Panacibacter ginsenosidivorans: one gene and its partner. The protein of the gene in region 2 binds, or shares a complex with, the protein of the main gene of each other region. Links are inferred from orthologs where the notes say so. Each region holds a gene or a part of one and is shown on either strand. Other genes may lie near its edges. The genes, in order: pheS and pheT.

What was found.
Region 1: the proteins of pheT (region 2) and pheS are in contact, whole or in part, in a crystal structure (PDB 6P24), measured with the Escherichia coli proteins. The link is inferred for Panacibacter ginsenosidivorans from one-to-one orthologs.

Annotation. Positions count from the first base shown.
Region 1 is NZ_CP042435.1:3,604,381-3,608,963, forward strand. The notes cover bases 1,713-4,583. They hold pheS (phenylalanine--tRNA ligase subunit alpha), read right to left. Parts: upstream 3,729-4,583; coding sequence 2,697-3,728; downstream 1,713-2,696. Other genes in these bases: FRZ67_RS15150 (ExbD/TolR family protein), read left to right, coding at 1,713-1,852; FRZ67_RS15155 (hypothetical protein), read right to left, coding at 2,179-2,430; FRZ67_RS15165 (GNAT family N-acetyltransferase), read right to left, coding at 3,859-4,320; FRZ67_RS15170 (pseudouridine synthase), read right to left, coding at 4,313-4,583. Outside these bases: FRZ67_RS15140 (hypothetical protein), read left to right, coding at 1-217; FRZ67_RS15145 (TIGR00266 family protein), read right to left, coding at 400-1,197; more of FRZ67_RS15150, read left to right, coding at 1,292-1,712.
Region 2 is NZ_CP042435.1:1,856,254-1,868,768, reverse strand. The notes cover bases 2,355-5,379. They hold pheT (phenylalanine--tRNA ligase subunit beta), read right to left. Parts: upstream 5,068-5,379; coding sequence 2,641-5,067; downstream 2,355-2,640. Other genes in these bases: FRZ67_RS07710 (cupin domain-containing protein), read right to left, coding at 5,367-5,379; FRZ67_RS07720 (hypothetical protein), read right to left, coding at 2,355-2,635. Outside these bases: FRZ67_RS07740 (methyltransferase RsmF C-terminal domain-like protein), read left to right, coding at 1-22; FRZ67_RS07735 (LysM peptidoglycan-binding domain-containing protein), read left to right, coding at 52-1,119; FRZ67_RS07730 (thioredoxin domain-containing protein), read left to right, coding at 1,128-1,826; FRZ67_RS07725 (cell division protein ZapA), read right to left, coding at 2,049-2,345; more of FRZ67_RS07720, read right to left, coding at 2,348-2,354; more of FRZ67_RS07710, read right to left, coding at 5,380-5,744; FRZ67_RS07705 (FAD-binding oxidoreductase), read right to left, coding at 5,820-7,217; FRZ67_RS07700 (nickel-binding protein), read right to left, coding at 7,443-8,546; FRZ67_RS07695 (STAS domain-containing protein), read right to left, coding at 8,840-9,226; FRZ67_RS07690 (ATP-dependent Clp protease ATP-binding subunit), read left to right, coding at 9,316-11,844.

The DNA of each region.
Region 1 (4,583 bases), 1.7 Mb from region 2 along the record:
CCGCCGTATTCTTGCTGACTTTTTAGGAGATAAAGGAATCACAAAAGTTGCAAAAACCAAATTATTACAGGCAGGTTTTCAATTTAGCTATCATACACATCAATATGTAAATCAAAAAGGAGACATTTACTTTTTCTGTTTTGAGTATGGCTATTTACCATTAGAAAGTGATTGGTATTTACTGGTAAAAAGAAAGGAAGAAAAGAAAGAGCAGTGAATATAATAAAGCATAAAGCTTAATAAAAAGGAAACGTACGTTGTATTTCTTGTTCAATAAAGTTATAGCGTACAAGTGAGTGACACAACCAAAGCCTAATAGTAGCACTACGGCTAAGTACAAAAAATTAAAACGAAAAGCCCTCACTAAAAAGTGAAGGCTTTATATTTTTTTATTTCTAATTACCTGAATCCATCACCGTCCAGCAAATTACCAAGACCGCCAAGTATGCTGCCCTCTTCTTTGCGGTTATATGTGCCGTAAGAAAGAATACGTGCAGCAAGCCTGCTTACAGGTAAAGTTTGTATCCATACTTTCCCCGGTCCACGCAGTGTAGCGAAAAATAAACCCTCACCACCAAACAAAGTATTTTTTATGCCACCTACAAACTGGATATCATAATCAACACCACCGGTAAATGCAACAATACAACCTGTATCGATTCTTAGTAATTCTCCCGGCTGTAAATCTTTTTGAAACACATGACCACCGGCATGCATAAATGCCATACCATCACCTTCCAGTTTTTCCATAATAAAACCTTCACCGCCAAATAAACCCGTGCCTAGTTTGCGCTGGAATTCTATCCCAATACTTACACCTTTTGCGGCACAGAGAAAAGCATCTTTCTGACAAATTATTCTTCCGCCTAAACTTAGCAGATCAAGCGCAATTATTTTACCGGGATAGGGCGATGCAAAACTTACATGTTTTTTACCTTGCCCCACATTTGTAAATGCAGTCATGAATAAATTTTCTCCAACAAGCATCCGCTTGCCAGCGCTGAAGAGTTTATCCAATAACCCACCACTTTGTTGCTGGCTTCCATCTCCAAAAATGGTTTGCATTTGTATACTGTCATCCATCATCATAAAAGCACCTGGCTCTGCAACAGCCGTTTCTCCGGGATCAAGTTCGACTTCTACATATTGCATTTCTTCACCAAAAATGCGGTAATCAATTTCATGGTTGCGTATCATAATGTTTTGTTTTTACTGTAAAATATACAGCAAATAAATGCAGAATTTTATACACCGCATATAACTAATTTGATAAAAGGTATCACTGCTAATTATGTGGATTAAAACAAGTGTTGCATCTTATTATAAAACCAACACTATGGCAGATGTACAAACTTCCGAAACGCATAAAAAGAAAGGCATACAGCGCAGCAAAAAACTTTCTACCAAGGTCGATCTTACTCCAATGGTTGATCTTGGTTTCCTGCTCATTACCTTTTTTGTATTTACCACTTCAATCAGCAAGGCAACAGTAATGAAACTTAATATGCCGGATGACAGTCCCGATTCTCTGGTTACCGCCGGAGGCAAAACGTTGAACGTATTGCTTGCTGCCGACAATGTTGTTTACTACTATTATGGCGATAGTATAAACAATATGCACAACACTAATTTTTCATCGCAGGGTTTAAGAGCAGTGATACGAAATAAGAAACTGCAGGTACAGCAAAAATATGGCGATGGAAAAGAAACAGTAGTACTGATAAAACCCTTGCCCGACGCCACTTACAGCAATGTGGTAGATGCATTGGATGAGATAAAGATAAACATGATAGACCGTTATGTGCTGATGGATGCAGGCAAAGAAGAATCGGGCCAATTCTTAAAACATTGAAAAATTTTTTCTGTTTATTAAACTTCCTTTATACAGCATGGTCTGTAAACTATGTTATAAAGAAACAGGTGTTATTGTTGCATAAAACTTTATAGCATTGTATAAATGATATAACTTTTTTTGGGGGTACATATTACAGTCCCGTCTCTTTTGGGATGGGGCTTTTTTTTGTTTTATATTTTTTTGTTATCGGCATTTGTATTTCATGGCATCGCCGGTTGTGTCACTCACTTCATCTTTCAGATCAATAAGTAACAGAAAGCACAAAAGTGCGATGCAACAACCGATGCCATAAAAATCTATAGCCCAGGCCCATAAAAATTTTCTTATTGCGGTTCATCAGGATCGGCTTTTTCCTGCGTTTCTTCTAACTTATCGGAATCTTTTTCGCAGCGGAGTTTTACCTGCGGATCTTCTTGTGTACCAACAACAGTAAATGGAATACCAAGAATACCAAATGGCGGCAAACTAATAAATGGTTTGGGAAAATAATCTGACAACAACGTAATATCTGTTAACTCTGCAGTTCCTGAATTATGCAGGCTGTTGTAGCGACCTGCAGTTGCATCGCTTTGCAAACCGTGGAGAATAAGATTGGTTTTTATAAAGCTTGATGTCTTATTTACAAGACCATCTTTTTTATTAAAGACACATTATAGGTGTAAATACTACATATAGGATTCTGGCGGAAATAAAATTATAGCAATTATATGATAGTCTTGCATTCCTAATCTGACGCAATAAAAAAGCAACAATTCTTTAAACTGTTGCTTAATGATTTATAGTACAAAAGTGCGACGCAACGAAAGCATCATGGTATAAGTGCGGCTTGGTTTATAAAAATTTACAATGCACTTGTAAACTGTTTCAGAAACCGCACATCATTTTGCGAGTACAAACGAAGATCGTTGATGCGATATTTTAACTGGCACACCCGTTCTATGCCCATACCAAATGCAAAACCGGTATATTTATTCGAATCAATATTGAAGTTCTCCAACACTTTTGGATGCACCATGCCGCTGCCCAATATTTCTACCCAACCGGTATGTTTGCAAACATTGCAACCATCACCGCCACAGATCAAACAACTGATGTCCATCTCTGCACTCGGTTCTGTGAAGGGAAAATAAGAAGGACGAAAACGAACCTTTACTTCTTTGCCAAACATTTCCTGCACAAAGAAATACAGCGTTTGTTTTAGATCGGCAAAGCTTACATTTTCATCTATGTACAAACCTTCTACCTGGTGAAAAAAGCAATGCGCTCTTGCACTAATGGTTTCATTGCGGTACACACGACCCGGACAAATTACACGAATCGGCGGTTTTTGTTTTTCCATCACTCGTGCCTGCACGCTGCTGGTATGTGTACGCAACAACCACGCAGGATTTTGATTAATGTAAAATGTGTCCTGCATGTCGCGTGCCGGATGATCTTCCGGTAAATTCATAGCGCCAAAGTTGTGCCAGTCATCTTCAATTTCCGGGCCTTCGGCAACTGCAAAACCAAGACGCTTGAAAATAGAAACGATCTCGTTACGAACGATCATCAAAGGATGACGGGTACCAACAGCAAATGAATCACCGGGCAGCGACCAATCAAAATTGTTTATCGTTTCCTGTTTGTCGTTTATCGTTTGGGCCTGCAGTGATGCAAACTTTTCTTCTGTAAATAATTTAAACTCGTTAAGAACCAGGCCAAATTGTTTTTTTTGTTCATTGGGCACATTTTTCATTTCGCCCATTACAGTTTTTACAAGGCCTTTTGTACCTAAATATTTTATGCGGAACGTTTCCACCGCTTCTGCATTTGCAGCCTCGTAAGCGTTTATTTCCTTTTTATAATTTTCTATCTGTTGCAACAATGCTTCCATGCCGCGAAGATAATGCGAATGTGCGGATGTGCAAATGTGTTGATGCGCGAATGGAAATAGAATATTTGGTGGCGGGCTTTTGTAGTACTATTAAACTTTGGTTGTGTCACTCACTTGTACGTTCGAAACTTTATTCAGCTTTCTTATAAACATCCGGGTTATGTTTCTGCATAAAACGTTTGGCTACATCTTCCGTTATACGAGTCCAGCCAAATTGTTCATATAAACCATGCGCATCTTTAGTACCCAGCCACCATCTTCTTAGTTTTTGCAATTCAGGGTGTGCATGAATCGTTGCCATTAACCATTTACTCAAACCCTTACCACGATGTTCAGGCAATACAAAAACATCTGCGAGGTAGGCAAAAGTGGCTTTGTCTGTAACCAGTCTTGCAAAACCAATTTGCTTTGTTCCTTCATACAGACCAAAACACAAAGAGTTGGCTATTGATTTTTCTACAACCGCCCTTGATATGCCCTGCGCCCAGTAAGATTCAAAAGCTATATAATTATAGATGGTTTCCAGATCTAGTTTTTCTTTATCGGTGCTGATAAGGTAATTATCTTTCGCAGCTTCATAATGTTCATTCATGGAACAGTTTTTTATAAATTGTTTTTTGTTGAAGTTCGATCATTTTTCCCGGTTGCAAATTTCCAAGTTCAATTTCTTCGATCCTGTATCTTATCAAACGCAAGGTAGGAAAACCAACTTTTGCCGTCATTTTTCTTACCTGCCTGTTTTTACCTTCAGTTAAGATCATCCTTATCCATGGTGCAGGAATTTCTTTTCTAAAGCGTATTGGTGGATTTCTTTCCGGAACTGTTGGTGCTTCTTTAAATAATTCAACCTTGCAT
Region 2 (12,515 bases):
CTGGAGAATTTTAAAAGACTAATTTTACCTGCATTGAAAATCTGTTCATACATGAAAAAGATATTCTTATTACTCTTTACATGCGCATTGTTTTTAAATGTTTCTCTTTTTGCACAAAATGTAAAATATACGTTACATACACTGGCACAAGGTGAAACACTTTCAATGCTTGCAGAAAAATATAAAACTACAGTCGGTGATATCATGCGATTGAATGGAATGCATGCAGATACCAAACTTGCTGTCGGGCAAAAAATTAAAATACCTGCAAGTGGTCAGACTGTTGTACGCGGTGGTACGACAAAAGAAGTACCGCCTGTTCCAACTAAAGCAAAACCTCCAGTAGTTAAAGATTCACCACCCCTCACACAGACACCGGCAGCAACCACAAAATCAAAGAGCTTATCTAAAGAATTAACGCACATTGTTGAGCCCAAAGAAACAATGTACAGTATCAGTAAAAAGTATGGTATTACAGTTGAGCAACTGCAAAAATGGAATTACAAAAAAGATAATAATCTTGAAACAGGAGAGGTGCTTGCAGTTAGTGTTGATGGTATACCTGATGCAATAGCCAAAAGAAAGACAATGGAAGAGTCAAAAGCTATTGCTGCTGTTCCCGATCAAACACCGCCATTGATAGTCAACGAACCGGTCAATGTCGATAAAACGGCTACAGAAAAATCTGCAGCAGATATAAGTGCCAAAGAAAATAAAGCTGTTGAAGAAAAGAAACCAGCAGCATATATAATTACAGAACAAAAACAACGACCAACTATAAATGCTGCTGCTGATGGCAGTGATAATTTCTTTGCAAAGAATTTTGGGGATCAGGCATCCGGCAGATCAACTGCTAATAAAAGTGGCACTGCCATGATATTTAAAACTGCCAGTGGCTGGAGTGACAAAAAATATTATATACTGATGAATGATGCGCCATCGGGTTCTATCGTAAAGATCAGCGCACCAAACGGAAATATTGTTTACGCAAAAGTGCTTTGGAAACTGGATGACATGAAAGAAAACAAAGGGCTTCAATTTCGTATAAGCGAAGCTGCCGCTGCTGCATTAAATGTGCAAGACGATAAATTTCCTTTAACTATTCAATACTATCAATAAATCCAATTATGAAATATCTATTTTTAGTTTTAATGAATGTAGTGCTGTTCTCCTGTTCATCTACAGCACAGCAAACAAATACAGATGTGGATGTTTCCACATTTCAGCAACATCTGGCAAAAGAAAATGTGCAGGTGCTCGATGTAAGAACTGCAGGCGAATATCAGGGCGGTCATATAAAAAATGCTATGCTTGCAGACTGGATGAACCCTGAACAATTCAAAGACCGGGTGCAATACCTTGATAAATCAAAACCCGTATTGGTGTATTGCGCATCGGGAGGCCGTAGTGGTAAAGCTGCACAGTGGTTAGCACAAAATGGATTCACAACAGTTGAAAATCTTAAAGGTGGTTTTACTCAATGGAAGATCGAGAATAAACCCGTGGAAGGCGCTTCAAATACGCCCCAGATCACTGATGCCGATTATAAAACTTATACTACTTCATCAAATGTTGTCTTGATAGATTTTGGTGCAGAGTGGTGCCCGCCCTGCAGAAAAATGGAACCTGTTATTAATGAATTGCAATCAACAGCAAAAGATAAATTCAAGATTGTAAGAGTGGATGGTGGAATAAATACTAATGTAATGCAACAGCAAAATGTAACCGCGTTGCCAACTTTTATTATCTATAAAAATGGCAAAGAAGTCTGGCGCAAACAAGGTGTTATAGAAAAGAGTGAATTGCTTGAGCAATTAAATAATTAATTTTTTGAGCCGAGCTTTTTTACATTTTGCATCTCCTGTTGCGTCGCACACTTATACTTTTGAATTTACTTTAGCAATATTATATAATGTTGAATAAAAAACAGGACGTACAAGTGAGTGACACAACAAAAGCATAATTGTAATGCTACAGCCGGTCACAAAAAAAGCCTGCATCACCTGCAAGCCTTTATATACTTAATACTACTTTATTTACTTTACACATTAACTACTTCCACTGAGTGCTTTATCAATCAACTCTTCCATTTGTGATAACTTGCTGATCGTTTCTTCTAATTGAAAATGCTGACCACCATTTTTTGATTGCTCTGTAGTAAACCAAATAAGCACCATTGATATAAAATCCTGCATGTCTTTACCTGCAAATGTGCCACGGAATTCAATGATCTTTTCGTTAATGAGCTTTACAGACCTGCGTAATGTTTCTTCGTCTTCCGGCTCTATCTTTAAACGGTAAGTACGGTCGCCAATAATAACATTTACGGGTATCAATGCTTCCATATTTATTCATTTATAAGTGTCAGGCATTTCTCTATTTCGGCAAGATACATGTCGATCCTTTTTCTCAATTCCTGTTTTTCTTTTTCATCAAGCGCATTGGCACTTAATTTAAAAACATCCATTTGCTGTTGCATCTTTGTTACTGTTTCTTTTTTTTCCTCAACAGATGTTTTGAGTGCAAGAATTTCTTTTTGTAAAGCCGCATTCTGTTTTTGCAACAACTGGTTTTGCTTCAGCAATTGCTGAAGTTTGGTGTACAGATTTTTTACTTGTAATTCCAGTTGTTCCATGGTAATTATTTTCTAATTACGGCGTTCAATTCTTTTTCGCACGCCTGCATTATTTTTTGCATCATGTTATCGGTCTCTTTATCAATAAGTGTTTTTTCTTCGTCAAGAAAAGTAAAATTAATAGCTAATGATTTTTTATCTGCACCCAATTTATCACTTTCAAATACATCGAATAATTTTATTTCCTGCAATTTTGAAAGGTTCAGTTTCTTTATCACTTTTTCTATCTCTGCAAATGTTATGGCTTTTTCAACCACCAGTGCAATATCTCTTTGTACTGCCGGGAATTTTGATACTTCTTTATAAACGATCTTTTGTTTTTCAATTAAGTTTATGAGTGGCGCATAATAAAAGTCAATAAAATATACCGGCTGTTTTATATCAAACCCCTGCAGGTAATTATTACTTACTTCAGCAATCGTGCCGAGGATGTTATTTTTTATTTTTAAATTATGCTTCCTTCCATAATAAATGCTCGTAGGTTCTTCCAGTTGCATTCCTGAAAGACCACATAATCTGCATAAAGCAAAGGCAATGCCCTTTGCTGTAAAGAAATCCGGTGCCATGCTGTTTTTTCGCCAGTTGTCATTATCATTATTACCGGTAATGAAAACTGAAAAATGTTCTTCTTCTTTATACACGCCAACATTTTCTGAGAAATAAATTTTTCCAAATTCAAAGAAACGCAGGTTGTTATTTTTACGGTTGATATTATATGCAATTGATTCAAGCCCGGTCTCCAGCATGGATGGACGCAACACATCAAGATCAGCACTTAAATTATTGACCATTTTCACGGTAGTTGCTGCAACTTCTTCATTGTAATATTTACTGTTCGTAATTGAATTGGTCAATATTTCATGGAAGCCTAAGCCAACAAGATAATCAGCCATTTTCTCCTTTAGTCTTTCTGTATAAACGGTGCCTTCATTAGAAGGCGTTAAGTAAATACCTTTTGGTATTTCAATATTGTCGAGGCCATCTATGCGGATAATTTCTTCCACAATATCTGCGGGTAAGCTTATATCAGGCTTGCTGAAAGGTACCGCTACGCGAATCTCGTCCATGCCTTCTTTTACAATTTCAAAGCCGAGGCTTTCAAGGATATTTTTGATAGAATCCTGGTGATAATTTTTACCACTCAGTTTTTTCAAATAATGATACTTAATGGCAACCTGTACTTTATCTTTTTTATCAGGATAAACATCAACGACATCACTTGCAATTTCACCACCTGCAATTTCTTTGATAAGCAGTGCAGCACGTTTCAAAACATTTACTGTATTGGAAATATCAACACCCTTCTCAAAACGTGTAGCAGCATCTGTGCGCAATCCATGTTGCACAGATGTTCTTCTGATGTTTACAGGATTGAACCAGGCACTCTCCAGAAAAATATTTTTCGTAGCTTCTTTTACGCCGCTTTTTATACCACCAAAAACACCGCCGATACACATGCCTTCCACTTCATTACAGATCATTAGATCATCTGCTGTTAGTACGCGATCCTTATCATCCAATGTTTTAAAAATGGTGCCGGCCGGCAGGTTCTTTACAATGATCTTAGAACCGGTTATGGCGTCTGCATCAAAAGCGTGCAATGGCTGGCCAGTTTCATGCAATACATAATTGGTAATATCGACAATGTTACTGATGGGTCTTAATCCGATCGCTTTCAGTTTATTTTGCAACCATTCAGGAGATGGTTTTATAGTCACATTTTTTATGCTTACACCGGCATAGCGTTGGCACGCTTCTGTGTTTTCAATAGTTACTTTTATGGGCAGGTCATTATTATCCGGTTTAAAAGCATTTACAAATGGTGTAACCGGTTTTGTTTTCTTCCTGTTGTGGTGAGAAAGATAAGCGCATACATCTTTGGCAACACCCATATGGCTCATTGCATCCATCCTGTTAGGTGTAAGGCCGATCTCGAAAATGTGATCTGTATAAATGCCGAAGTAATCGCTGGCTGCGGTGCCCACTTTTACAGTTTCGGACAAAACCATAATACCTGCATGACTTTCACCAATACCAATCTCATCTTCAGCGCAGATCATACCATGGCTTTCAACGCCGCGGATCTTTGCTACTTTCATAGTAAGCGGTTCACCTGATATTGGGTGTATAGTTGTGCCAACCTTTGCTACAATTACTTTCTGTCCCGCGGCCACATTGGGCGCACCACAAACAATCTGCAATGGTTCACCGTTACCAACAGTTACTTTGGTTACAGAAAGTTTATCTGCACCGGGATGTTTTTCGCACTCCAGTACCTGGCCAATCACCAATCCTTTCAGACCACCTTTTATGTTTTCGTATGTTTCAAGGCTTTCTACCTCAAGTCCAATGGATGTAAGTATCCTTGATAATCTTTCCGGTTCAATCTTTTCGGGCAGGTATTCACTCAGCCAGTTATAAGAGATCGTCATGTAGCTATGCTATTTATAATGGCTGCAAATATAATTCATGCCTGCAAGCTTGGCGGCATAAAAGCTTTCCTGTGTATATTTTAGTGTTGGAATTATTTTGAGCCCGGCTGTATTTCAATAATTAAACTCCTGTTGCGTCGCACTCTTCAACTTTTATGGCAAGATGGGGCAATAATATGAAAATCATTTTTACTGGATGCCCAAAGTTCAAAAGTAAAAGAGTGCGACGCAAGGAACGCCGGGTTATTTATTTTGCCGGCAACACCATTGAGTTTATTTCCTGATAGCTATTAATTTATTTATGTAGCCAACTGAGCCATTTTTTTGGCGATATGATCCATAACTTCTTTGAGCTCTTTTTCCGGGCTAAAATCAATTATTTTAAGATCTTTTTTTACAATGGCAGTATGCCCCGGAGGCATATAGAAGGTATCTCCTGTCGTTAGCCTTTCTTCTGCTCCTGTATCGTATTTTATCAATATCTCACCTTCAACTATATAACCCCAATGGGGACATTGGCAACTATTATTTTTTAACCCCTCCAATAACGGAGAAATATCTGTGCCTGCAGGAAGTTCATTAAAGGCAACAGTCATTCCTCCATATCCGGAAAATGCTCTCATTATTGTACCTGGAGATTCCATTATCATCGGTATTTCTTCTTTTTTGATTTTCATACTATTTATTTTTTATTGCCAATGAACAATGAATGTTTTATAGTCAACTATTGTTCGTCAATTCGTTAAAGGTTATCAGGCCATAGCAGGTGCCTCCACCATTTGCGGTTTAATGTTTTGATTGACCCTGAATAAATTGCCCGGATCATACTTGGCTTTTATTGCAGCCAGTCTTTTGTAATTATCGCCGTAAGTAGCTTTTATCCTGTCTTCGCCTTCGTCCATCATAAAGTTTACATAGGCACCGCCTGCGGAGAAAGGATGCAATGCGTTCCAGTAATCTCTTGCCCAGCTAATGATCTTGTCTTTGTTTGCAGTGTCTGAATCGATACCAACTATTACAACAGCATAATTGGCATCGCGGTAATTCCATGCAGTATCACTTTTACCAACACGGCTTGCTGCGCCATTTACCGGATACATATGCATGCTGGAAAGCGGCGTTGGCATTTCGTTTCCGAATTTTGCATGAATATCAATAGACACTTCATGAAGATCTTTTACAAAATCCGCTTTCCAATACCACATCAACCCCGGCGGATAAAGTCCGTCAAACATGGTTTGTAAGGCAGGCACAGGCAACGGCCCAACAAAATCCAAAGCCGGTGTTTTATAAGCACGGATTGGTTTAAATACTTCTTCTGCTTTGTCAAGATCGCCGGTGTAGCACCAAACAACACCGCACATTTTTTTCATGTGTAAATGTTCCGGGAATGGGGGGAATGGCGGGACAGTAAGAAATGCAAAAAAACCATTGATATTATCAGGAGCAGTTGTAATAAGATTATTGTACCATGTCATCATTTCTTTCGAATCTTCAATATTCCAAAGCATTGGTCCGCCATAGATAGTGGCTGTTGGTTGTAACTGGAAAGTGAATGAAACAACCACACCAAAGTTTCCACCGCCACCACGCAAAGCCCAGAAAAGATCAGGGTTTTCGTTAGCCGATGCGGTTACCTGGTTGCCATTTGCCAGTACTACTTGTGCTTCCAAAAGATTATCGATTGAAAGTCCGTATTGGCGTGTCATATGCCCTAGTCCGCCACCAAGTGTAAGTCCTGACACACCAGTTGTTCCAAATATGCCCGATGGAACAGACATGCCTACCTCATGTGTGGCCGCATCTAATTCTTTTAATAAAACACCACCTTGTACACGTACTGTTTTAGTTGCTGTATCAATTTTGATATCTTTCATATGGGAAAGATCAATCACCAACGCATCGTCTGCAATGCCCAGCCCGCCTGCATTATGCCCGCCTCCTCTTATCGAGAGAAGTACATTGTTTTCTTTTGCAAAATTTATACAGGTCTTTACGTCTTCTACATCAGTGCATTGCGCAATCATGGCCGGATGTTTATCAATCATGCCATTATACACTTTGCGTAGGGTATCATAATCTGCATCATTGGGCAGCACCAGTTTACCGTGTAAACTGTTTTTGAGAGCGTTAATTAATTCGTTTGTCATACGGGAAGTATTTAGTTTAAGTGAGTAATTAAAGTGCAGTTAAAACTGTTTTGTGTTGTTGTAGGTAAATTGTTCTGAAAGTTTCAAACTGTCTGAAGAGTAAGCCCGGATTTGTTTTTGCCGTTTTCTTTAGCTTATATAAGTATGGTACAAAATTATATTTGCAGATAGCAGTATGTTAGCAATAGCTGTTCAAAGAGTAACAATATTTGTTCAGTAATTATATCAGGCAATATCAGTTTTGATAAACAAAGAAGGCGTACAACCAAATTTTTCGGCAAAACATTTGGTAAAATAGGAAGAGCTGTTGAATCCGCTCTCATAGGCTATTTCAGCTATGTTAGATCTTTTTTGTTTTAATAAAGTAAGCGCTTTATCCATTCGCAGGTCACGTATAAAATCAATCGGGGAGCGGCCTGTAAGAGACATAACTTTCCGGTACAACTGTGGTCGGCTCACACAAACCTCATTGCTGAGTCTGTTAAGATCGAATTGCTGGTCGGCTAATTTTGCTTCGGCTATACTTATAAGGGTTGAAACAAATTCTTCTTCTTTTTCATTTAGAAATTTCAGTGAAGATTTTTTTGTTAAAAGTTCTTCATTCCTGCAAAGCTTTTTTACAAGAGAAGAAATAAGTATCTGATTATCCTGTACCGTTACGCTGAGACGGTGTGCAAGCTTTATAGCTTCTTTAAAAAAATCACCATTTTGTGTTACAGGCTGCGAGGCACTGATACCGATCTTAAAAATAATTTCCGGTTGTTTTTGTTCAAAATGTATAAGCTCCTGCTGAATTTGTAATGCGCATTGTATAGCATGAGTGGCATTATGAAAAACACCAATAAGACTGTCGTCTTTTTCCCACCCAAGTTCTCTGCCGTTAAATGCAGGAATATTTTGCATAATAATTTTTCTTGCCCAATCCGGTCTCTGTAATTGAGAAAGATCAGTTAAACCATAAGCCCTGGTTTTGCCATATACAGAAGCGATCAAAATATTCCTGTAGCCAAGATCTTCAGAACCGTCATTATTTTTTACATGTCCGTTATCAACAGTGTGTTCTTTCCCCATTAACTTTTCATAGAAGCCTATTTCTACTTCTGTAAGTGCACAGGCAAGATTACCATGTGCCATTTGATGTACTCGTTCACAGGTTTCTTTGTCCGGGCCTTCTACCAGGCAAAACACAGAACCATTTTCCTGGTTTACCCAAAACTGGTGATATTTTACACCGTATTTATCCTGTATAGCTTCATCTGCCATATGAGCTTTTTTTACATCATCAATGGTTACATTGGCGATTTTATGAAAGTCCATGTAGATAGGCATAGTGCAGATATTTAAACGCAGGCTTATAAAGTTAGTAATTTCCGGATGGTATAGAAATAGTAAGAGTTTTTTAGCTAAAATTTATTTTGCACCAAACTGTAACGGTTTATGGAGCGACTGTTGCGTCGACTCTTGTACTGTTGAATGTGAATCGTCAATGAAAAACACCATTTGACCTCACGATTCACTTTTTACAACTGATGAATAAAGTTCCGAACGCAAAAGTGAGTGACACAACAGGCGATGCTACGAAGTGCCAAAGCTTGTAATATAAGATTACATTATTATGACTTTTATTTCTGGTCGTCAAAACCATCCATCAGTTCTCTTTCGATTTCTTCCATTTGCACAATATCCCACGCTTCGCTTTCTGTTGGTGTAATATTCATTATTTCAAGTAGTTCCATTTGCTCAAGTTTTTCCGATACAGCAGGTTGCATTTCGCAAATAACAAAAGAAGTGTTACTTTCATAAAACGATTGCTGCAGCGTCATAAGATTTGTAGCAGCGGCTTCATCCAATGAAACCACTTCCTTCATGTTGAGCACTACGTTCTTTATGTCGGTTTGCAGACAATTAGTTGCAGTTTGATTGAGTTCTGCTGTTAAATTGTCAGACAAATGAAACTGCAGGGGTGTAATAACCGTAAATTTCTCTTTGGTATCAATTTTGAAATTCATATACCTTTATTAATACATTAACAGGCTGTGCATAACTGCACCATAACATAGCTCAAATTTATTTGTTATAATTGTACAAACACAACTAAATGGATAACAACTTTTCAGCGCAGGTAAAAGAGATCATTTCGTTCAGCAGGGAGGAGGCACTGCGGCTGGGAAATGATTTCATAGGGACCGAACATTTGTTGTTGGGTCTCATTAGAGAAGGAGAGAATATGGCCATAAAAATTCTGAAGCAATTGAACGTGGATCTTTATGAATTGCGCAAAGAAGTTGAACTGGCTGTAAAAGACAAGACAGGAAAAAATATTGCCAACATTAACAGTCTTCCGTTAACGAAACAGGCAGAGAAAGTAATAAGGGTTACTGTGTTAGAAGCAAAAGCTTTGAAGAGTCCGCTGGTAGAAACAGAACACCTGATGCTTTCTATTTTAAAGAACAAAGAAAATATTGCTACACAAATACTCGGACAATTTGATGTAGACTATGATATTTTCAGAAACGAATTAGGTATGGTAAGAAGCAATGAAACTCGCAGCGAGTATACAGAAGATGACAATGATGATTTTGATGAAGAAAAGAAAAGTTATTCTCAGCAATCGAAAGGCAAGCAGGCTGGTGCTGCAAAAAGCAAAACACCTGTGCTTGATAATTTTGGAAGAGATATAACAAGGCTTGCAGAATCAGGATCACTTGACCCGATTGTAGGAAGAGAAGCAGAGATAGAACGAGTGTCTCAGATACTTTCAAGAAGAAAGAAAAATAATCCTATTCTTATTGGCGAACCCGGAGTTGGTAAAACAGCAATCGTAGAAGGTTTGGCATTGCGTATCGTTCAGCGCAAAGTGAGCCGTGTATTATTTGATAAGAGAGTGATTAGCCTTGATCTTGCCGCATTGGTTGCAGGTACAAAGTATCGCGGCCAGTTTGAAGAGCGTATGAAAGCCATCATGAATGAACTGGAAAAAAATCGTGATGTGATCTTGTTCATTGATGAAATTCATACGATTGTTGGTGCAGGTGGCGCCAGTGGTTCTCTTGACGCAAGCAATATATTTAAACCGGCATTGGCACGTGGTGAACTGCAATGCATTGGTGCGTCTACATTGGATGAGTACCGTATGTATATTGAAAAAGATGGCGCATTGGACCGTCGTTTCCAGAAAGTATTGGTAGAGCCACCAACAGTGGATGAAACCATACAGATATTAAACAACATCAAATCTAAATACGAAGATTACCACAACGTAATTTATAACGATGAAGCAATTGATGCCTGCGTAAAACTGAGTGATCGCTACATGACGGATCGCCTGTTACCAGACAAAGCTATTGATGTTTTAGATGAAGTGGGTGCAAGAGTGCATTTGAAAAATATCAACGTTCCCCAGAATATCATTGAGCTTGAAAAACAGATCGAGGATATTAAGCAGGAAAAAAACAAAGTAGTAAAAAGCCAGCGTTTTGAAGAAGCCGCAGCATTGCGTGATACAGAAAAACGTTTAGGCGAAGAGCTTGAAAAAGCAAAGAACAACTGGGAAGAAGAAAGCAAACACAAACGCTATCCCATAGATGAAGAAGCTATTGCAGAAGTAGTAAGCATGATGACCGGTATTCCTGTAAAACGTATGGTGCAGGCAGAAACAGAGAAGCTGCGTAAGATGAGTGATGACATGCGTGGAATGGTTGTTGGACAGGATGAAGCAATCAGTAAAGTGGTGAAGGCAATTCAGCGTAACCGCGTTGGGTTGAAAGATCCAAAGAAGCCAATTGGTACATTTATTTTTCTTGGCCCAACTGGTGTTGGTAAAACAGAGTTGGCAAGAGCATTGGCAAGATATATGTTCGACAGTGAAGATGCATTGATAAGAATGGACATGAGTGAATACATGGAAAAATTCACTGTGAGCCGATTAATTGGTGCGCCTCCGGGATATGTTGGTTATGAAGAAGGTGGTCAATTAACAGAAAAAGTTCGCCGCAAACCCTACAGCGTAATCCTGTTGGATGAAATTGAAAAAGCGCATCCAGATATTTACAACATCTTGTTGCAGGTGCTTGATGATGGTCAGTTAACGGATGGTCTTGGCCGCAAGGTTAATTTCAAAAATACCCTGATCATCATGACATCAAATATTGGTGTACGACAGTTAAAGGATTTTGGTGATGGTGTTGGTTTTGCAACAGCGGCACGTGTACAAAACCAGGATGAGAACAACAAAGCAGTAATTGAAAAAGCGTTGAAGCGCACTTTCTCGCCTGAGTTCCTGAACCGTGTGGATGATGTGGTGATATTCAACTCACTGGATAAGACACATATCTTCGACATTATAGATATACTGATGCGTGGTGTGTTGAAACGCCTTGCCAACCTTGGTTTCAGTCTTGAGCTTACACCGGATGCTAAAGATTTTCTTGCAGAGAAAGGTTACGATTCGCAGTTTGGCGCAAGGCCATTGCATCGTGCCATTCAGAAATATCTTGAAGATCCTTTGGCAGAAGAAATTCTTAACCTGAACATAAAGAACGGCGACATCCTTATTGCTGATGCTGATAAAGAAAACAGCAAACTGAAGTTTAGTTTTAAGAAGAAAGAAGAAGAAGCGAGTGTATAAATAAATATTTTTTATGAGTAAGGTCATCATGCAAATGGTGACCTTTTTTATTTTTATGAGCTGAGCAGTTGAAATGCTATTAAGCTTTTGTTGCGTCGCACACTTGTACACAAGATTATAAATCAGCATTGATGTTAAGGTTACACTATTTACTTTTGCAACAAGCTTATGATTGAAAAGAAAAATAGCACAATTACATTTCGAATAGTTTTTCCGTTTTTGGCTTTAATAGTTCTTGTCATTTTGTTCTAATAAAAACCTCGAATGACAACTCTTCTGAAGAAGAGTATTTTAAAAATTTAGACTTAAAATTAACTGGCATAATAAAATATATAGGCACCCGCAGTAGTTCTAATGGCTTTGGAGTGGTTGGTGTAAAGGTTTTATCATCAAACAAAAGTTATGTTGATGAACGAAAGCAAAGAAAAAATTATTACTGCTTAGTCAAAGAAGACAATGCAGAATTATACCAAATGATTTACGATAGCGACGTAAATAAAGTGGGAGACACAATTTTAGTTGACACTAAAGAGATGATATTTAGCATAAATAAAAATGAGAGCACCCGAACATTTCCTTTGAAGCTTTACGACAATGAATTTTTTTGGGATTTTGTTGAAAAAAATTATCAAAAATTTTAGTTGATTAAACACTGATTTTATTAATCTATT